4 regions of the Kitasatospora sp. NPDC056731 genome follow, and region 1 is predicted to be linked to each of the others. Evidence: riboswitches for the same ligand, from Rfam matches in the RefSeq annotation. Region 1 holds a riboswitch; each other region holds the start of a gene.

Region 1 (5,252 bases):
CGCCTGCTCCCTCGGCGGAGCGCAGGACGCCCTGGAGCGGGCCACCGGCTACCTGGCGGACCGCGAGGCGTTCGGCGCCCGGCTCCTGCACGCCCAGGCGCTGCAGTTCCGGCTCGCCGACATGGCCACGGAGCTGGAGGCGGCCAGGTCGCTGCTCTGGCGGGCCGCCTCGGCCCTGGACCGGGGGGACCCCAGAGCGCCGGAGCTGTGCGCGATGGCCAAGCGGCACGCCACCGACACCGGCTTCGAGGTGGCCAACCAGGCGCTCCAACTGCACGGCGGCTACGGCTACCTGGCCGAGTACGGCATCGAGAAGATCGTCCGCGACCTGCGGGTGCACCAGATCCTGGAAGGAACCAACGAGATCATGCGCGTCATCGTCGCCCGCGGCCTGACCGGGGCCGCGTGATGGCCGGGAACGACCTCGACGAGGTCCTGGTCCACCGCGAGGGCCGGGCCGGCCTGATCGTCCTCAACCGCCCCGCGGCCCTGAACGCCCTCACCCACGGCATGGTGCAAAGGATCTCCGAAGCCCTGGACACGTGGGAGGAGGACGAGCGGGTCGACACCGTGGTCATCTCCGGCGCCGGTGAGCGGGCCTTCTGCGCCGGCGGCGACATCGTCGCCATCCACCGCGCCGCCACCGGCGCGGACCCGGGCGCGGTGGAGGAGTTCTGGCGCGACGAGTACCGCCTCAACGCCCGCATCGCCCGCTACCCCAAGCCCTACGTCGCGCTCATGAGCGGCATCGTGATGGGCGGCGGGGTCGGGGTCTCCGCCCACGGTAGCGTCCGGATCGTCACCGAGACCACGCGCATCGCCATGCCCGAGGCCGGCATCGGCTTCGTCCCCGACGTCGGCGGCACCTACCTGCTCGCCCTCGCCCCCGGCGAGCTGGGTACCCACCTGGCCCTGACCGCGGGCTCCGTCGGCGCCGCGGACGCGCTGCTCTGCGGCCTCGCCGACCACTTCGTCCCGGCCGAGCGGCTGCCCGCGCTGCTGGACGACCTGGCCGAACTCCCCGTGCACGACGCCCTCGAACGGAACGTCGGGCCCGCACCGGCCGGCGTGCTGGACGGTCGGCGGGCGTGGATCGACCACTGCTACGGGGCCGACACCGTGGAGGAGATCCTCGACCGCCTGCGGGACAGCGGCGAACCGGAGGCCAAGGAGGCCGCGGACCGGATCGCCGCCAACTCGCCCGCCGCCGTGAAGGCCACCCTCGCCGCCCTGCGCCGGGCCCGCACCCTCGGCCCGCTGGAGGCCGTCCTCGACCAGGAGTACCGGACCTCCTGCGCGGCGCTCTCCACGCCGGACCTGGCCGAGGGGATCCGCGCCCAGGTGATCGACAAGGACCGCTCCCCGCGGTGGAACCCGTCGACGCTGAGCGCCGTCGAGCCCGCCACGGTGGCCCGCTACTTCGCCCCGCTCGGCGACCGGGAACTCGGCCTGGCCCCCACCACACCCCTGGAGCGCTGGTGACCCACCGCAACGGATTCAACGGAGTCAACGGATTCAACGGAGTCATCGGATTCATCGGACTCGGCAACATGGGCGGCCCGATGGCCGCCAACCTCGCCACGGCCGGACACACCGTGACCGGTTACGACCTGGCGCCCGAGGCACTGCGGCGGGCGTCCCGGACGGAGAGCGGCGTCCGTCCGGCGCGGTCCGCGACCGAGGCGGTGCGGGAGGCCGACGTCGTCATCAGCATGCTGCCGGCCGGCCGGCACGTGCTGGCCGCCTACGCGGACCTGCTGCCCGCCGCCCGCCCGGGAACGCTCTTCGTCGACTGCTCCACGATCGACGTCGCGGACGCCCGGGCGGCGCACGACCTCGCCGTGCACGCCGGGCACCGGGCCGTGGACGCGCCGGTCTCCGGCGGGGTGGTCGGCGCCACGGCCGCCAGCCTCACCTTCATGGTCGGAGCCGCCGAGCCGGACTTCGAGGCGGCCCGGCCCGTGCTGGAGGCGATGGGCCGCAAGGTCGTGCACTGCGGACCCCCCGGAGCGGGGCAGGCCGCGAAGATCTGCAACAACATGATCCTGGGCATCTCGATGATCGCGGTCAGCGAGGCCTTCGTGCTCGGAGAGAGCCTCGGACTCAGCCACCAGGCCCTCTACGACGTCGCCTCGACCGCCTCCGGCCAGTGCTGGGCGCTCACCACCAACTGCCCCGTCCCCGGGCCGGTGCCGACCAGCCCGGCCAACCGCGACTACGCGGCCGGGTTCGCCGCCGCCCTGATGGCCAAGGACCTCGGCCTCGCCGCCGGAGCCGCCGAGGCCGCCGGCCTGCCCACCGAACTCGGACGCAGGGCGGCACAGCTGTACGCGGACTTCGCGCAGGCCGACGACGGCGCCGGCCTGGACTTCTCGGCGATCATCACCACCCTGAGGGAGGACGGCAAGTGACCGGCTACGAGACGATCCTGGCCGAGCGCAAGGGCCGGGTGGGGCTGATCACGCTCGACCGGCCCAAGGCGCTCAACGCGCTCAGCACCCTCCTGATGAACGAAGTCGTGCAGGCGGCAACGGAGTTCGACCGGGACCCGGAGATCGGCTGCCTGGTCATCACCGGCTCGGAGAAGGCCTTCGCGGCCGGCGCCGACATCAAGGAGATGCAGTCCCTCGACTTCGTCGACGCCTACCTCGGCGACTGGTTCGCCGCCTGGGACCGCTTCGCCGCGCTGCGCAAGCCCGTCGTGGCGGCCGTGGCGGGCTACGCGCTGGGCGGCGGCTGCGAGCTGGCGATGCTGTGCGACGTCCTCCTGGCGGCGGACACCGCGAAGTTCGGGCAGCCGGAGATCAAGCTCGGCGTCATCCCCGGCATCGGCGGCTCGCAGCGGCTGACCCGGGCGGTCGGCAAGGCGAAGGCGATGGAGCTCTGCCTGACCGGCCGGATGATGGGCGCCGAGGAGGCCGAGCGGGCCGGCCTGGTCTCCCGGATCGTCCCGGCGGACCAGCTGCTGGCCGAGGCCCTGACGGTGGCCGAGACCGTCGCGGCGATGTCCACCCCGGCGGCGGTCATGCTCAAGGAGAGCGTCAACCGCTCGTACGAGACCACGCTCGCCGAGGGCGTCCGCTTCGAACGGCGCCTGTTCCACGCCACGTTCGCCACGGCGGACCAGAAGGAGGGCATGGCGGCCTTCGCCGAGAAGCGCCCGCCGGAGTTCCTCAACCGCTGACGGTCCGAGCGGTTCGCGGCGCGATGTGGCGGACGATCCCTTGACCGGATCTTCTCCGTATCGCCATGATGAGCCGTCAAGTTGTGACTCCGCCGCTGGGGGAAGTCCGGTTCGAATCCGGCGCTGACCCGCAACGGTAGGCCGCCGGCTCCACGCCGGCGGCGAGCCCGAGTACCCGGCGGCGGAGGTGTGTCGTCCCCTCCTCCCGTCGTGGTCTGCGGGCCGGAGCTCCGAGGGCTGCCCGGCTGTTGCCGCCGTCCTCCGGGCCCCTGCGTGCGGGCCCGGAAAGGCACCCATGCCCACGCTCCGCCGCACTCTCGGTCTGCTCGCGATACCCGCCCTCGCGCTCGCCACCGTCCTCCCGGCGGCCGCTGCCGCCCAGGCCGCGCCTGTTGTCGCGACCTCGTCCCCGACGATCCGCCCCGATGCCGCCGCCGGCGGCTGGCTGGCCCGTCAGCTCGTCGACGGCGACCACTTCGAGTCCGTCTTCAACGGCACCGCCTACCCCGACCAGGGCCTGACCATCGACGCCGTGCTGGCCTTCGCCGCCTCGCGCAGCTCCGACCAGGCCGCCACGAAGGCCACCGCCTGGCTGGCCAAGCCCGAGATCATCACCGGCTACCTCGGCGACGGCACCACCGAGGCCTACGCGGGCGCGACCGCCAAGCTGCTGCTCGCCGTCGAGGTACGCGGCGGGAACCCGACGGCCTTCGGCGGCGTCGACCTGCCCGCCCGGCTGCGCTCCCTCCAGACCGCCGACGGCCGGTTCTCCGACCGCTCGCAGTGGGGCGACTACAGCAACGCCTTCGGCCAGTCCCTGGCCCTGATCGCCCTGCACCGCACGGCCGGCGGCGCCCCGGCGGCCGCCGTCGACTTCCTCGCCAACAGCCAGTGCGCGGACGGCGGTTACCCGCTCTCCTTCGGCCAGGCCACCTGCACCAGCGACCCGGACGCCACCGCGCTCGCCGCCCAGGCCCTGGCCGCGACCGGCCGCACCGCCAAGGCCAACGCCGGGCTCGGCTGGCTGACCGCCCACCAGAACGCCGACGGCGGCTTCCCGGCCGCCGGGGCCGCCGCGTCCAACGCCAACACCACCGGCCTCGCCACGCAGGCACTGCTGGCCGGCGGACGCTTCGGGGCCGGACTCAAGGGCTGGAGCAGCCTGGTCAAGCTCCAGCAGGGCTGCTCCGCCGACCCGGGCGTGCGCGGGGCGGTCGCCTACGACGCGACCGGCTTCAACCCGGCCACCGGCGCCCGGGCCACCGCGCAGGCCGTCCTCGGCCTGGCCGGCACCCCGCTGGCCACCCTCTCCGCCACGGGTGCCCGCCCGGACGCGCCCGTGCCGGCCTGCCCGGCGACCACCCACTGACCACCCGCTGACCCCGAGAGGAGAGCTCCGATGACCGACACCCTGGCGCCCGCGCGCCCGGCCCGCCGCACCCTCGGCTCGATCGCCGCCGCCGCTGCCCTCACCGCCGGCCTGCTCGGCGCCTCCGCCGTCCAAGCCCCGCAGGCGCAGGCCGCCGCCTGCGACGGCACCACCGGCGTCACCGTCGTGGTCGACTCCACCGCCGTCGGCGGCGGCATCCAGACCGGCTGCGCACCCGGCGACCCGGCCAGCGGCCTGGCCGCGCTGACCGGCGCCGGGTTCGCGTACACCTTCCACCCGCGCTACCCGGGCTTCGTCTGCACCATCAACGCCCTGCCGACGACCTGCACCAACCCCACCGGCAGCGCCTACTGGTCGTACTGGCACGCCCAGCACGGCGGCCCCTGGTCGTACAGCAACCTCGGCGCGGGCAGCTACAACCCGGCACCCGGCGACGTCGAGGGCTGGTCCTTCGGCGCCGGCGCCCAGCCGGGCGTCCCCGCCCCCTGATCTCCGGCGGCGTACTGGTGCCCCGGCCCCTCCGGAAGGGGGGCCGGGGCACCGGCGGTACGGCTGTTGCGTGATGTTCGGCGCCGCCGGGCGAGGGAAGGCGAATGCCAGGTCGGCGGATCACCGTCACCTGGCCCAGGGCATTTCCGTCGACCCGGTGGGCCGGTACCAGGTGATGCCCCACTCCGC
Region 2 (5,252 bases), on a different contig from region 1:
CTGCCCCCACACCGTCCAGATCGTCCAGGGCGTGCGCCGCAGCGTGTCCGGCTGGCGGGAGTTGACCGGGACGGCGAAGGACTCGGCCAGGATCCGCGGCTTGCCGTAGGCGGCGAGCCCGTCGTAGTACCGCTTGGTCCACACCTCGCCGGTGCCGATCGGGCGCGCGGGGCTGCCGCTGTAGTCGTCCACCCCGACCACGTCGACGTACTGGGAGCCCGGGTAGTAGTCCCACGGGTCCGCGCCGGGGGCTCCGTCCCAGGACACCGGCGTCCAGACGAACAGCAGGTTGTGCAGGCCCCTGGTCTCCACCAGGTAGCGGTAGGTGATCCGCCACAGCGCCTGGTAGTCGGCCGGCTTCTGGCCCGACCACCAGAACCTGCGGGCACAGTCCTGCACGTTCATCTCGTGGTACGGGCGCAGCAGCACCGGCACGTCGTGGGCGGCCAGGTACTCCAGGTGGTCGGCCAGGTAGGACAGGTCGGTCATCAGCGCGCGGTACTCGGGGGTGTCGTGCGCACTGTCGACGACCCGGCCGAACCAGCCCTTGTCCTTGGCGGCCGGGGAGTTCGAACAGAGCACCTGCTCGAAGGACTTGACGTCCGAACCGGGGTAGGGCTGGTGGAAGGACATGCCGACGATCCCGGCCGGCCCCCCGCCGTTGTCGGGCAGTTCGGTGGTGGTGCCGTCGCAGTTGTGCTGGACGCCGGCCGTGCCGTAGCTGCCGTCGTCGGCGCGCGGGTGGCCGGACCAGACGGCGGAGAGCAGGTCGACGGCGTCGTCGGTGTACTGCCAGCCGGCCCGGCAGGTGGGCCACCGGCCGGCCGAGTAGGAGCGCGGGTCGCCGACGCCCCAGCCGGTCTGGCCGTAGCCGGGGCCGAGGTCGGTCTCGACGAAGCCGGGCAGCTTGCCGGTGAGGTCGGCGGCCTTCTTGTAGTAGTAGCCGACCTGCTTGGTGCCGCGGTAGTCGCCGTACTCGGGGTTGTTGCGCTCGTTGTGCGCCTCGACGTGCTGGCCGATCACCGTCCCGCCGCTCTGCCCGGTGCGGGCCTGCCCCTCCAGGTCGGCGAGCAGCTGCTGGACGGCCCGGGCGTTCGGCGAGGCCTGCGGGTCCCGGGCGAGCAGGTCCCGGCCGACCTCCGGCGGCAGGGTGCGGCCGGAGAAACCGACCGCCACCGGGACGCGGGCGGGCTGTTCGCCGTCGGCCCGGCCGTCGCGCTGCAACAGCGCCACGGCGCCCGCGGCCACCACGACCCCGGCCGCGGCCAGGACGGCGGGCTTGCCGCGCAGGGCTCTGGGCAGGGCCACGGACCGCTCCTCCGGTTGCTCGCCGGCACCGGCCCAGGCGGACACAACCGGAACACTCGTACGAATGACTGCCCCGAGAGCCTGCCACACTCCCCCGGCCCCGGCGAGCGAACCCGCCGGGGCCGGGGTGTCACGGCGGATCAGCCGGCCGCGGCGGCCCCCGGCGCACCCGGCGCGGCCGCGGATGCGGCCTTGGCGCGCTGGAGCAGCTGGCCCTTCACGTGCTCACCGAAACCGGCGGCCGCCGCGGTGGCGGCGGCGTCGGCGGTGTCGCCGCCCTTCGCCGAGCCCTCGACCGTGAAGTAGGCGTACCGGCCCAGGGTGTTGTGCGTGTTGGTGCAGCCCGGCGTGGCGCAGAAGGCCGGCGCGCCCGGCGCGACGGCGCCCTTGAGGTGGCCGGTGTAGCTCTTCATCGAGGTCTCGGCCTGGATCTTGTGGTCGAAGACCGCGACGCCGACGGTCACCGCGCTGTCGCCGGAGACGTAGGTCGCCCGGAGCACCTTCTGGCAGCCCTGGTCACCGAGGACCTTGCCGAGCCCGCCGGTCGTCGAGTTCCCGTCCCAGCAGGGCGAGTCCAGCGAGACGAAGGTCCGGTTCCAGGTGGCGCCGTTGACCGTCACCTGGAGCGCGGAGAACAGCGCCCCCGCGTCCTGCGGCGCCGGGTCGGTGGCGGCCTCCCAGATCGGCTTCGACGGGTCGTCCGGCGCGCCGCCCGGGGTGCCGGCGGCACTTGGCGCGGTGCTCTGGGCGGCACTCGGTGCGGCACTCTGCGCGACAGAGGACGGCCGGTTGGAGGCCGAGGCGGTCGGCCCGGCGGGCGGCTTGTCGCCGTCGCCCTTCGTCAGCAGCACCGTCCCTCCCGCGACCAGGCCGCCGACCAGGACGACCGCGACCGCCACGCCGAGGGCCCGCAGCCGGCGGCGGCGCTTGTCGTCCGCCGCGTTGCGGTCCGCCAGCGCCTGCCAGTTCGGCTCGGCGCGCTGCGGCGCCTGGGGCTGCGGGTACGGCTGGGGGTGCGCCTGGGGGTTCGGCTGCCACTGCGGCGGCAGCTGCTGGCCCGGCTGCGGCAGCGGAGGCTGCCCCGGCGGGCCGGGCTGCGGAGGCGGCACCGGAGGCCCGTACGAGGCCGGCGGCGGCCCGAAGCCCCCGCTCGGCGGCAACACCGGACCGGGCACCACCGGCGGCTGCTGACCGTACGCGTCCCCCGGCCCGGTGGGAGGCGTTCCCTGCGGACCCTGCCCGGGTGCGCCAGTTCCGTCGCTCACGCGCCCCCTCGCTTCGCTCGATGATCGCTTCGCGAAACGCGCCCCTCGGCGCTTCGCTCGCTCATGCGCCCAGATCGTAGGGCATGCCCCCGCCAGCCGGTCCGCCCGGTGACCGTTCCGTATCGAAACCAGGACGCCGGAGCCCGGAATCAGCGCGCCGGGAGCCCGGAACCAGGGCCCCGGGAGCCCGGATCCGAGGCGCCCCAAGGCCACGACCCGCCCCCTCCCAGCACCCCCGGTTATCGCTCCGACACACCGCGCCGTACTACATGTGGGGTCGCATCAGAGAGACACCACAAGATGTATGCTCAATCCTGCTGTCGATGCAGGGGAACCCGGTGCGAATCCGGGACTGCCCCGCAGCGGTGAGCGGGCGGCTCCAGCAGCCGCCCCGCGAGTCCGAGTACCTGCCGACGGTGTGCGCACGGGCCCTCCCGCAGAGGCCGCGCCAGCACGAGAACTACCTTCCGGGCCTCGCGGGCGGGCCGGGGACGCCACTGTCGCGCGACGCTTTCTGCGTACGTGCCGTGCTCCCCTGCCCCGAACGGCCCGGTACCCCCCGATCACCGCCGCCGATCGCCGCCAGGAGAGAGCGCCTTGACCACCGCTGCCTCAGCCACCCTGCCCGCCCAGGGCACCGGCCCCGCCCCCACCGACCCGACGGTCTCCGACCCCGGCGGCGCGCTCCTTCGGCTGCTCACCGACCGCAGCGTCGATCTCCCCCAGGTGGACCCCGGCCATGTCGCCGCCGCCGCGCTGCGCGGCCGCCACGCCGGCTCGGACTTCGCCGAGCTGCGCGGGCTGGCCGTGGACGCCGCCGCGTCGATGATCGCCGAGGACCCCCAGTACTCGAAGCTGGCCGCCCGGCTGCTCGCCCTGGAGATCGTCGACGAGGCGAACAGCCAGGGCTCGCGCTCCTTCGCCGCCTCGATCGCCGTCGGCCACGACGAGGGCCTGATCGGCGACACCACCGCCGCCTTCGTCGCCAAGCACGCCGCCACCCTGGACGCGCTGATCGACGTACACGGCGACGACCGCTTCGAGTACTTCGGCCTGCGCACCGTGCAGTCCCGCTACCTGCTGCGCCACCCGATCACCCGCAAGGTCATCGAGACCCCGCAGCACTTCCTGCTCCGCGTCGCCTGCGGCCTGGCGGTCGGCGACAGCGAGCAGTCCGTGCGCGAGGTCGCCGAGCTGTACGGCCTGATGAGCCGGCTGGAGTACCTGACCTCCTCGCCGACCCTGTTCAACTCCGGCACCCGGCACCCGCAGATGTCGAGCTGCTACCTGCTCGACTCCCCGCTGGACAACCTGGACTCGATCTACAACCGCTACGCGCAGATCGCCCGGCTGTCCAAGCACGCCGGCGGCATCGGCCTGTCCTACTCGCGCATCCGCTCGCGCGGCAGCCTGATCCGCGGCACCAACGGCAAGTCCAACGGCATCGTCCCGTTCCTGCGCACCCTCGACTCCTCGGTCGCCGCCGTCAACCAGGGCGGCCGCCGCAAGGGCGCGGCCTGCGTCTACCTGGAGACCTGGCACGCCGACATCGAGGAGTTCCTGGAGCTCCGCGACAACACCGGCGAAGAGGCGCGGCGCACCCACAACCTCAACCTGGCGCACTGGATCCCGGACGAGTTCATGCGCCGGGTCAACGCCAACGAGGACTGGTCGCTGTTCTCCCCCGCCGACGTGCCCGAGCTCGTCGACCTGTGGGGCTCCGACTTCGACGAGGCCTACCGCAAGGCCGAGCTGGCCGGCAAGGCCGTGCGCACCATCCCCGCGCAGACCCTGTACGCCCGGATGATGCGCACCCTGGCGCAGACCGGCAACGGCTGGATGACCTTCAAGGACGCCTCCAACCGCGCCGCCAACCAGACCGCGCTGCCCGGCCGCACGGTGCACTCCTCGAACCTGTGCACCGAGATCCTGGAGGTCACGGACGACTCCGAGACCGCCGTCTGCAACCTCGGCTCGGTCAACCTCGGCGCCCACGTCACCCCCGGAGCCTCCGTCGACGACCTGCTCGGCGCCATGGACTGGGAGCGCCTCGACGCCACCGTCCGCACCGCCGTGACGTTCCTCGACCGCGTGGTGGACATCAACTTCTACCCGACCACCGAGGCCGGCACCTCCAACTCCCGCTGGCGCCCGGTCGGCCTCGGCGTGATGGGCCTCCAGGACGTCTTCTTCAAGCTGCGGATCGACTTCGACTCCGCCGAGGCCGCGCGGCTGTCCACCCTCATCGCCGAGCGCATCATGCTCACCGCGTACGAGCGCTCCGCCGACCTGGCCGAGCAGCTGGGCCGCCACGAGGCCTACGGCGAGACCCGCGCCGCCCGCGGCGAACTGCACATCGACCACTTCCCGACGGCCGCCCCGCAGTGGGCCGACCGCTGGACCGCGCTGCGCGCCCGCATCGCCGAGACCGGCCTGCGCAACTCGCTGCTGCTGGCCATCGCGCCGACCGCGACCATCGCGTCCATCGCCGGCGTCTACGAGTGCATCGAGCCGCAGGTCTCCAACCTGTTCAAGCGCGAGACGCTCTCCGGCGAGTTCCTCCAGGTCAACCCGTACCTGGTGCGCGAGCTCAAGGAGCTCGGCGTCTGGGACCAGCAGACCCGCGACGCCCTGCGCGAGGCCAACGGCTCCGTCCAGGAGCTGGGCTGGCTGCCCGCC
Region 3 (5,252 bases), on a different contig from region 1:
GTGCCCCACACCGGGCCGACCCGGCAGCCGTCCAGGCCGCGCCCGTCGTCATCGGAGAAGAACGGCTCGCCCCCCTCCACGGCCACCACCCCGTGGTGGATCTCGTACCCCTCGACCCGCTGCCCGTACGCCGTGCCGACCGGCCGCGCCAGCACCTTCTCGGCGCCGAACCGCACGTGCGTCGGCAGCAGGCCCAGGCCCTCGACCGAGCCGGCCCCGGACTCCACCTCGTCCTCGATCCCGCGCGCCAGCATCTGGTAGCCGCCGCACACCCCGAGGACCGGCAGCCCGGCCGCCGTCCGCGCCTTCAGCGCCGGCTCCAGGCCGCGTTCGCGCAGCCAGGCCAGGTCGGCCACGGTGGCCCGGGTGCCGGGCAGCACCACCAGGTCGGCGTCGGCCAGTTCCTCCGGCCGGGTCACCCAGCGCACCAGCACGCCGGGCTCCTGCGCCAGCGCGTCCAGGTCGGTGAAGTTCGACAGCCGGGGGAAGCGCACCACGGCCACCCGCAGCACGTCCGCCCCGAGCGGGCCGCGGCCGTCGACCCGGTCCACCACCGTGGACAGGTCCAGCGAGTCCTCGGCGTCCAGCCACAGGCCCGGCAGCATCGGCAGGGTGCCGAGCACCGGACGGCCGGTCAGCCCGTGCAGCATCTCCAGGCCGGGCGCCAGCAGCCGCGCGTCGCCGCGGAACTTGTTGACGAACCAGCCCGCCACGTGCCGCTGGTCCTGCGCCGACAGCAGCGCCAGCGTCCCGTACATCGCCGCGAAGACGCCGCCGCGGTCGATGTCCCCGACCACCACCACCGGCAGCCCGGCGGCCGTCGCCAGGCCCATGTTGGCGATGTCCCGGTCCCGCAGGTTGATCTCGGCGGGCGAACCGGCGCCCTCGCAGACCACCACCTCGTAGCGGCGGCGCAGATCCGCCAGGCACTCCAGCGACCGTTCCAGCAGGACGGGCTTGCGCTCGCGGTAGTCCAGCGCGCCCACCTCGGCGACCGGCCGGCCCAGCAGCACCACCTGGCTGCGGCCGTCCGCGCCCGGCTTCAGCAGCACCGGGTTCATCGCCGCCTCCGGCTCCACCCGGGCCGCCTGCGCCTGCATCGCCTGCGCCCGGCCGATCTCGGCGCCGTCGGCGGTGACGAAGGAGTTCAGCGACATGTTCTGCGCCTTGAACGGCGCGACCCGCACCCCCTGCCGGGCCAGCCAGCGGCAGATGCCCGCGGTCACCACGCTCTTGCCCGCGTCCGAGGTCGTCCCGGCGACCAGCAGTGCGTTGCTCATGCCCTTCCCCTCCACCGTGTCATCAGCAAGCGCAGCGCGACGTGCCCCGCGACCGTCGTACCCAGGGCCAGCGCGCCCACCCGCCGGGAGAGCACGCAGGCCCGCTCGATGTCGTCCACCGTCACCGGGCGCAACTCCGCGCCCAGCACCGGCCGGTGCTCCACCCGCTCCCCGTACTGGAGGGTCCCGCCCAGCCGGACGCCCACCGCGCCCGCGAAGGCCGCCTCCGCCTGGCCCGCGTTCGGGCTCGGGTGCGCCGAACCGTCCCGCCGCCAGACCCGCCAGGCCGTTTTCGGCTGCGGCGCGGCGGCCACCGTGAGCAGCGCCGTCAGCCGGGCGCCCGGCCAGCCCGCCACGTCGTCCAGCCGGGCCGAGGCCCAGCCGAACCGGGCGTACCGCGGCGAGCGGTGGCCGACCATCGCGTCCAGCGTGTTCACCGCGCGGAACGCCAGCAGCCCCGGCGTGCCCGCCAGCGTGCCCCAGACCAGCGCGTTCACCACGGCGTCCGCCGTGTTCTCGGCGACCGACTCGACCACCGCGCGGGCGATCTGCGGCCCGTCCAGCGTGCTCGGATCCCGCCCGCACAGGTGCGGCAGCCGTTCCCGCGCGGCCGTCAGGTCGCCCGTGGCCAGCGACCGGCCGATGGTGCGCGCCTCCCGGGTCAGCGAGGTGCCGCCCAGCACCGTCCAGGTAGCGGCGGCCGCCAGCGCGGCCCGGCCCAGCGGACGCCGGCCCACCGTACGGTCCAGGGCCACCGCGCCGGCCGCGACCGCGCCCACGCACAGCGCCGTGTACCCGGCGCCGGCCACCCGGTCGTCCTGCCACACCCGCCGCTCCAGCCGGGTCGCCGCGCCGCCGAACACGGCCACCGGGTGGCCGCGCCGGGGGTCGGCGAAGCGGGCGTCCGCGGCGAAGCCCGCGGCGGCGCCGAGCGCGAACGCGGCGGCGCGGGTCAGCGGGCGCACGGCGGGTTCGGCGGAAGGCCGCGTGGGGTCCGGCGGGTCGGGGCAGCCTGCATCGCGTGCGTGTCCTCACTCAGGGTCCGCGCCCTGGATCGACGTACCGGGGGCGAGAGTCTCCTGGCTTCCGGGTCGGACGCACCCCCGGGCCTTCCAGCGGCTTCTGACGGTCCGCCGTGGCAATGTTCCGAGCGTGCTCCCCGGTGACAGTGGCGGGACCGCGCCGGACTCGCACCGGCTTCCTCTGCATGCCTCCGTTTGGCCCCAGGATCCCATCACGCGGCCGAACCGGGAGTCAACCGAGGTCACGGAGGGGTTGGTCACACCTCGGAGCCCCGTCGCCGGTGCCGTTCTCGCCCGCCCCGCCCGACGCCCCGCCCGCCCGAGGCCCGCCCCGCCCGACGCCCCGCCGTGACCCGGACGGCCCAGCCCGGTGGCCGCCCGCGCGGCCCCCCGGTGAACTGGTGCCCGAACACCGTCCGAGCAGCGCCCGGACACCGCCCGGACACCGTCCGGTCCAAGACCAGCCAAGACCAGCAGAGCGGGGAGCGATATGCGTTGGGGAACCGCGGCCGTCGTGGCGGCCGCCGTCGTCGGCGCCGGGGCCGCCGTCCTGGTGATCGGCCGTCGGGCCTCCGAACGGCTGGTCCACCCGGCGAGCGCCGTCCGGGAGTCGGGCCCCGTCCTGGTGCGGAGCCTCGCCGCGGGCCGGATCACCTTCAACCGCCGCCCCGAGAGCCTGCGCCCCGGCCGCTGGGCCGTGGAGTGGGACGACCACGGCCACGCCGTCGTCGAGGACGTCCTGCACAGCGACGAGAACGGTGTCACCCGCCGCCTCGTCCGCGCCGACCGGGGCACCCTCACTCCCGGCACCGAGGTCCGCTTCACCCCCCGCGTCCACCTCGGCGACCCCACGGAGGCGCTCGGCCTCCCCTTCACCGACACCGCCGCCGACGGCGAACTCGGCGCCCTCCCCGCCTGGCGCCTCGACGGCAAACGCGGCACCTGGGTGATCCTCGTCCACGGCCCCGGCGCCGACCGGCAGCAGACCCTCCCGGTCCTCCCCGTGCTCGACCGCCTCGCCCTGCCCGCCCTCGCCGTCACCTACCGGGGCGACCAGGGCGCCCCCGCCTCGCCGGACGGGCTCGGCCACTTCGGCGAGACCGAGTGGCGCGACGTCGAGTCGGCGGTCCGGCTCGCCCTCGACAGCGGCGCCGGCCGGGTCATCCTGTACGGCTGGTCCCTCGGCGCCACCATGGCCCTCCAGACGGCCTCCCGCTCCGCCTGGGCCCATGCCATCAGCGGTCTCGTCCTGGACTCGCCGGTCCTCGACCTGCCCGCCACCGCCCGCCGCGGCGCCGCCCGGGCCGGCTACACCGGCGCCGCCGCCGAGCTCGGCGCCCTCGCGGCCGAGGGCCGCACCGGCGTCGACCTCGCCGACTTCAGCCGCATCGCCGAGGGTGCCGACCTGCGCGTCCCCACCCTCCTCCTGCACAGCCCCGACGATCAGGTCGCCCCGTTCCGCGCCGCCGAGCGCCTCGCCGCCGCCCGCCCCGGCGTGGTCAGCCTCCGGCCTTTCCCGGGCGCCGACCACACCACCCTCTGGAACTCCGCCCCCACCCACTACACCGAACTCCTCCGCCGCTGGCTCACCCCCCTTCTCTGAACCCAGCCCCCCCGCACGAGAAGTCACACCGACAGGGCCTCTGTACGAAACCCGGACCTCACCCGTCAGCCACGGAGTGTGACCGGTCGGGCGGGTAGCGCGACCGCCGCCGCAAGGGTTGAGCCGGGATGGCATGCCCCCGCCACCTGTTTCCGGCCAGGCGGTTTGCCTCTGTTGCCCGATTGTTGCCCGATCTTGGGGAGGCGCCGTCGACGGCCGCCCGTCCGTACAGCCAACCGGATGTGACAGAAGGCCGGTACAAGGGGAAGACTGCTCGACGTGACGTCTCGGAATCCGCGCGACCGTGATGCCCCGCTCCCTCCGACGATCGGTACTGGTGCGACGGTGACCCGTCTCCCCGGTACGGCCCACCGGCCCGCCGCCGGCAAGCCGGGCGGGGCCGGGGTACCCCGCCGACGAGGGCCCGCTGCGGCGCCCGGTCGGGGGAGGGTTCCCGTACCGGAGGGCTTCCCCGCGCCGGCCGAGCTGGCGCCGCTGGCCCGCCGGATGCTGGTGGACGCCGTCCGGATCGCCCGCTGGGCGGGAGACCTGGAAGAGGTCGACAAGCGGGGCGAGCTGCTGCCCGACGACGCCCGTGCGGCGGGTCGGGCGCTGGCCATGACGGTCGGCGCCGCCGCCAAGGCGTGGGGGCAGGCACTGCTGGTCGGCCTGGTGGAGGCCAGGGACGGCGGTGCGGTCCCGGGCTGGCGCCTGCACGCCTGGGAGCACGACGACGAGGCGGTGGTCCGCGGCTGGTCGGCGCTGTTCGACGCCTGGACGCTGCTGGCTCCGGTGCCGCCGGCCGCCCTGCGGGGCGTGTTCGCGGTGCTGGCCGGCCAGGCGGTGGACCAGGCACCTCAGCTGCTGTCGTTCCTGCACCTGGTGGCCGGTCCGGTGTCGGACGGCGAACTGCTGGAGCTGCTGCGCCGGGGTCTGGACGAGCGCCGGGTGGGTGGCACGGACGGTTCGGGCCTGTCGCCCGTGCCGCACGCCGCCTCGGCGGTGTCGGCGGTCCGCGGCACGTGCCGGGAGCCGCAGATCGACACCCCGCCGTCGCCGGCGGACGTGGCCGCGGTCCTGGACTGGATGCTGGACGGCCTGGCGGCCGTCGGGGCCGTGGTCCGCAGGGACGAGGCCGCCGAGCTGTCGCCGCTGGGCCACTGGGCGGTGCGGGCGAAGCTGGAGGAGATCTGCACGGTCGCGCAGACCGCGGCCGGGCACATCGAGCAGAGCGCCTTCGAGCTGCTGAACGCCTGCGCGGACTATTCGCCGGGCCCGGCGCGGGCCGAGTTCCGCGCCTGGGTGGCGGCCCGTCCGGCCGATCGGGCGGTGGCGGAGCTGCTGGAC
Region 4 (5,252 bases), on a different contig from region 1:
CCGCCGCGTCCCGCCGCTCCGCCGGGGCCGCAGCCGTCGGGGGCCGCCGCGCCGCCGCCGGTGCCGCCCGCTCCGGCTCCTGTTCCCGCCGCTGCGCCGCCGGCTCCGGCCGCTCCGGTGCCGCTCGTTCCGGTGCCGCCTGCTCCCGTGCCGCCCGTTCCGGCTCCTGTTCTCGCGCCCGCTCCGGCCGCACCTGCGCCCGCGCCCAGTGCGCCGGTCCCCGTCGGGGCCACCGGGCACTTCGTGCTGCCCTCCGGCGCGCCCGTGCAACTCCCCGCCCACCCGCCGCAGCGGCACGCGCCCGCCAGTCCGATCGCCGTCCTGCTGATCGGCCCGGCCGGGGCGGGCAAGACCACCGTCGCCCGGTACTGGGCCGAGCGCCGGCCCAGCCCGACCGCGCACATCAGCCTGGACGACGTCCGCGAGTGGGTGCAGTCCGGCTTCGCCAACCCGCAGTCCGGCTGGAACAACGCCTCCGAGGCGCAGTACCGGCTGGCCCGCCGCACCTGCGGCTTCGCCTGCCGCAACTACCTCGCCAACGGCATCTCCTGCATCATCGACGACGCCGTCTTCCCGGACCGCCCGGCCATCGGCCTCGGCGGCTGGAAGCGGCACATCGGCCCCGGCATGATCCCGGTCGTGCTACTGCCCAGCCTGGACTCCGTGCTGCACCGCAACGCCCGGCGCGGCGGCACCCGGCGGCTCGGTGACGAGGAGGTGGCGCGGATCCACGGCCGGATGGCCGGCTGGTACAACTCCGGGCTGCCGATCATCGACAACTCGTACCTGGACGTGGCCGGCACCGCCGCCGAGCTGGACCGCGTCATCCTGGCCCGGCTGATGGGCATGCCGGTCCGCTGACCTGCGACGATCCGGCGCTGTCGGTGCCGACTGCGATGATGTGCGGGTCCTGTCGAACCACCCCGGGGGAGCTGACGCCCGTGCCGGAAGGCCACATCATCCACCGCCTCGCCGCCGAGAACCGGAAGGCCTTCGGCGGCCGCCCGGTCGAGGTGTCCAGCCCGCAGGGCCGGTTCGCCGACGAGGCCAAGGCCATCGACGGGCAGCTGCTCACCGCGGCCGAAGCCGTCGGCAAGCACCTGTTCCTCGGCTTCGAGGAGGGCGGCTGGGTGCACGTCCACCTCGGCCTCTACGGCGGCTTCGCCTTCGGCACCGGGCCCGCGCCCGAGCCGGTCGGCCTGGTCCGGCTGCGGCTGGCCAACGACGACGGCTACGCCGATCTGCGCGGCCCCAACACCTGCGCGCTGGTCACCGGCGCGGAGAAGGCCGCCGTCGCCGCCCGGCTGGGCCCCGACCCGCTGCGCGCCGACGCCGACCCGCAGGCCGCCTGGCGCCGGATATCGGCCAGCCGGACGACCGTCGCCGCGCTGCTGATGGACCAGAAGGTGCTGGCCGGGGTGGGCAACGTCTACCGGGCCGAGGTGCTGTTCCGCCACGGGATCGACCCGTACCGCGCCGGTCGCGACCTCACCCGGGGCGAGTGGGACGCGATCTGGGCCGACCTGGTCGCCCTGATGCGCGAGGGCGTCGGCGCGGGCCGGATCGACACCGTCCGCCCCGAGCACACCCCCGAGGCGATGGGCCGCCCGCCGCGCGTCGACGACCACGGCGGCGAGGTGTACGTCTACCGGCGGGCCGCGATGCCCTGCCTGGTCTGCGGCACCGACGTCCGGACGGAGCAGCACGCCGCGCGCAACCTCTTCTGGTGCCCCGCCTGCCAGGCGGCCTGACCAGGCCCTGTCCGGCTGGTCAGCCGAAGGCCGCGGTGGGCTCGTGGTGTTCGGCGGCGGCGCACGCGTCGAGGAGGGGGCGCATGGCCTCGTCCACGAGCCGGTAGCGCACGACCCTCCCGTCCTTGTCCCCGGTGACCACGCCCGCGGTGCGGAGCAGTCGCAGAGCCTGGGACACGGCGGGGTCGCGCATGCCGGTGGCGACGGCGAGGTCGGAGACGGCGAGCGGGCCGGCCCGGTGGAGGGCGAGCAGGAGGGCGAGCCGCCCGGGGTCGGCGAGCAGGGAGAACCGCTCGGCCCAGGTGCGGACGTGGGCGGGGTCGCCGATCGCGGCGATGGCCTCGCAGACCCGGTGTCCGTCGATGGTGCGGTGGCCCGCGCGGTCGGCCGGTACGAGATGCATGCGCACATTGTTGCAGGAGGGGGCCTGTGATCCTGGACACCTGCGCAGGTGCGCAGCCTTGCAAGGGTGGGTCCTGGCCCCTACGGTGTTCCCCGCCGTGGTGCTCGGGAAGACCGGTGACGGATCCTCAGGGGTCCCAGTCCGGAGCGGCCCTCGCCACTGTGATCGGGCCATCGTGATCGTCGACGATGGAGAGACGTCCGTACCCACGACGCCACTGGGAGCCTCGCGCACCTGGGAAGGCGGGTACGGGACCCCCGTAAGCCAGGAGACCGGCCACGGCATCTCACGAAGTGTTTCCACGAGGTGCTGGAGCGTGACCCGAATGACCCTGCCCGAAACCGCCGCCGCCGAGGCGCCGGCGACACCGTCCGTGCTGCCCACGTTCCGCTGGAAGCGCGAGGACACCGTTCGCACGGCCGGGCTGATGGGGGTGATCCTGGCCATGCACGTGGTGGCGTTCGGGACGCTCATCTTCCTGGTCGCGCCCCACAACTACGCGGTCGGCACCCAGGTCTTCGGCGTGGGCCTGGGGATCACCGCGTACACCCTCGGCATGCGGCACGCCTTCGACGCCGACCACATCGCGGTGATCGACAACACCACCCGCAAGCTGATGGCGGACGGCAAGCGGCCGGTCTCGGTCGGCTTCTGGTTCGCCCTCGGGCACTCCTCGATGGTGGTGCTGATGGCCGCCCTGGTGGCGGGCGGCGCGCAGCTGGCCAGCACGCTGATGGACGACGACTCGACCACCCACAAGTGGCTCGGGATGGTCGGCACGACGGCCTCCGGCGCGTTCCTCTACCTGATCGGCGCGCTCAACCTGGCCGCGCTGCTCGGCATCCTCAAGGTGTTCCGGGCGATGCGGGCGGGGTCGTACGACGAGGCGCAGTTGGAGGAGCACCTCAACTCGCGGGGCTTCATGGCCCGGGTGCTGAACCGGGCGACCCGCTCGATCACCCGGCCCGGGCAGATGTTCCCGGTGGGCATGGTGCTGGGGCTGGGCTTCGACACCGCGACCGAGGTCACCCTGATGGTGATGGCCGGGTCGGGCGCGGCGGCCGGGCTGCCCTGGTACGCGATCGTCTGCCTGCCGCTGCTGTTCGCGGCCGGGATGAGCCTGTTCGACACCCTGGACGGGACGTTCATGAACTTCGCGTACCAGTGGGCCTTCGCCAACCCGGTCCGGAAGGTGTACTACAACCTGACGATCACCGGGCTGTCGATCGCGGTGGCCTTCGTCATCGGCACCATCGAGCTGGTCGGCGTGCTGCACGAGAAGCTCGATCTGACCGACCCGGTCACCGGCTGGATCGCGGGCATCTCGCTGGACAACGTCGGCTACGCGATCGCCGGGCTGTTCGTGGTGGTCTGGGCCGCGGCGATCGCCTACTGGAAGCTGGCCCGGGTGGAGAAGCGCTGGGTGGCCGCCGAGTAGCGACACGGCTGCGAGCGGCGACGGCACCGAGCAGCGACGGCGCCTCCCCCGGGATCCCGGGGGAGGCGCCGTTTCGCCGCTGGGGGGCGGTACGGGTCGCTGCCGGTCGGCGTCTCGTCGGTGCGGGGTTCAGCTCGGGCGGGCGGGGTTCAGCGCTCTTCGCGGAAGTCGACGTGCCGGCGCGCGACCGGGTCGTACTTGCGCAGGACCATCCGGTCCGGGTCGTTGCGGCGGTTCTTGCGGGTCACGTACGTGTAGCCGGTGCCGGCGGTGGAGCGGAGCTTGATGACGGGGCGCAGTTCATTGCGGGCCATGGGTGTCCTCCCGGGTTGGCGGGTTGGCGGGTTGGCGGGTTGGCGGGGTGTTCGGGGCCGGGGCGAAACCGTACACCGAAATGGAAGTCATTTTCATCTGGTGTAGCGTGAGCTCCGTCCCGCCCATTCCCGGACGCCAGGGAGCACCCATGTCCGCCCACTGCCAACTCACCGGCCGCAGGCCCGGATTCGGCAACGCGATCTCGCACTCGCACCGCCGCACCCGCCGCCGCTTCGACCCCAACATCCAGCACAAGCGCTACTGGCTGCCCGGCGAGGGCCGGTACGTCCGGCTCACCCTCAGCGCCAAGGGCATCCGCACCATCGACACGATCGGCATCGAGGCCGCCGTCGCCCGCATCCGCGCCCGAGGGGGGAAGGTCTGATGGCCAAGCAGAGCAAGATCGCCAAGAACGAGCAGCGCCGCGCCGTCGTGGCCCGGTACGCCGAGCGCCGCGCCGAGCTCAAGCGGATCATCGCCCACCCCGGCACCGCCCCCGCCGAACGCGCCGCCGCCCAGGCCGAACTCGCCCGCCAGCCCCGTGACGCCAGCGCCACCCGGATCCGCAACCGCGACGCCGTCGACGGCCGCCCCCGCGGCTACCTGCGCGCCTTCGGCCTCTCCCGGGTCAACCTCCGCGTCCACGCCCACGCCGGCCACCTGCCCGGCGTCCGCAAGGCCAGCTGGTGAGCGGCGTGGACGGGATCAAGCTGCCCGTGGTGGTCGTGGCCGGCCTGCACGCCGCCGAACGCCGCGCCGCCGTCTGGGAGTTGGCCGCGGCCGCGGTGGACGCGGTGGTCCTCCACCACGACCTGCGGGAGGCCTCGCAGGGCGTCGTCCACCGCGAACTGCGCGACGCGGGAGGCGGGTTCGACGCCGCCGACGTCCCGCTGGTGAACGACTGCCCCTGCTGCGCCCTGCGCGAGGACCTGCTGCCGCGACTGCTGCGGATCGCCGACGAAGGCCGGTACGGACTCGCGATCGTCGAACTGTGGGGCGGCAGCGACCCGCACCCGGCCGTCGAGGTGATCGCCGGGGGAGAGGCGGGCGGCCGCCATCTGGAGGACGCCGTCGAACTCGCGGGCGTGGTCACGGCCGTCGACCCGGACCGGCTGATCGGCGAACTCTCCGTCTCCGACGACCTGGTGGACCACGGCGAGCACACCGCCCGCCAGGACCAGCGGACCCGCGCGGAGGCACTCGCCCACCAGGTCGAGTACGCCACCACCCTCGCCGTCCCGCGCGCGACGGCGCACGCGCCCGGGCTCGCGCTGCTCCGCCAGCTCCACCCCACCGCCCGGGTCGTCCGGCTCGGCACCGGCGCGCTCACCCGGGCCGCCCTCGG

The links. A riboswitch is a leader RNA that binds a small molecule or an ion and turns the genes downstream of it on or off. The one in region 1 is predicted to bind cobalamin.
Region 2: another riboswitch for cobalamin. It lies ahead of AB0R04_RS32135 (ribonucleoside-diphosphate reductase subunit alpha); the one in region 1 lies ahead of AB0R04_RS26370 (prenyltransferase/squalene oxidase repeat-containing protein).
Region 3: another riboswitch for cobalamin. It lies ahead of AB0R04_RS07540 (cobalamin biosynthesis protein); the one in region 1 lies ahead of AB0R04_RS26370 (prenyltransferase/squalene oxidase repeat-containing protein).
Region 4: another riboswitch for cobalamin. It lies ahead of AB0R04_RS19610 (HoxN/HupN/NixA family nickel/cobalt transporter); the one in region 1 lies ahead of AB0R04_RS26370 (prenyltransferase/squalene oxidase repeat-containing protein).

Annotation. Positions count from the first base shown of each region.
Region 1 is NZ_JBFBNR010000028.1:88,957-94,208, reverse strand. Features, by position in the region: gene AB0R04_RS26390 (acyl-CoA dehydrogenase family protein) at 1-409, shown strand, start outside; gene AB0R04_RS26385 (enoyl-CoA hydratase/isomerase family protein) at 409-1,482, shown strand; gene mmsB (3-hydroxyisobutyrate dehydrogenase) at 1,479-2,411, shown strand; gene AB0R04_RS26375 (enoyl-CoA hydratase) at 2,408-3,184, shown strand; cobalamin riboswitch at 3,242-3,382, shown strand; gene AB0R04_RS26370 (prenyltransferase/squalene oxidase repeat-containing protein) at 3,480-4,553, shown strand; gene AB0R04_RS26365 (flagellar hook-length control protein FliK) at 4,584-5,063, shown strand; gene AB0R04_RS26360 (SMI1/KNR4 family protein) at 5,190-5,252, opposite strand, start outside.
Region 2 is NZ_JBFBNR010000046.1:14,031-19,282, forward strand. Features, by position in the region: gene AB0R04_RS32125 (glycosyl hydrolase) at 1-1,308, opposite strand, end outside; gene AB0R04_RS32130 (hypothetical protein) at 1,449-2,417, opposite strand; cobalamin riboswitch at 2,861-3,003, shown strand; gene AB0R04_RS32135 (ribonucleoside-diphosphate reductase subunit alpha) at 3,195-5,252, shown strand, end outside.
Region 3 is NZ_JBFBNR010000005.1:205,512-210,763, forward strand. Features, by position in the region: gene AB0R04_RS07535 (cobyric acid synthase) at 1-1,280, opposite strand, end outside; gene AB0R04_RS07540 (cobalamin biosynthesis protein) at 1,277-2,245, opposite strand; cobalamin riboswitch at 2,353-2,485, opposite strand; gene AB0R04_RS07545 (alpha/beta hydrolase) at 2,793-3,905, shown strand; gene AB0R04_RS07550 (hypothetical protein) at 4,251-5,252, shown strand, end outside.
Region 4 is NZ_JBFBNR010000017.1:59,223-64,474, reverse strand. Features, by position in the region: gene AB0R04_RS19625 (AAA family ATPase) at 61-861, shown strand; gene AB0R04_RS19620 (DNA-formamidopyrimidine glycosylase family protein) at 942-1,751, shown strand; gene AB0R04_RS19615 (metalloregulator ArsR/SmtB family transcription factor) at 1,771-2,154, opposite strand; cobalamin riboswitch at 2,236-2,450, shown strand; gene AB0R04_RS19610 (HoxN/HupN/NixA family nickel/cobalt transporter) at 2,480-3,592, shown strand; gene rpmG (50S ribosomal protein L33) at 3,742-3,906, opposite strand; gene rpmB (50S ribosomal protein L28) at 4,056-4,292, shown strand; gene rpsN (30S ribosomal protein S14) at 4,292-4,597, shown strand; gene AB0R04_RS19590 (GTP-binding protein) at 4,594-5,252, shown strand, end outside.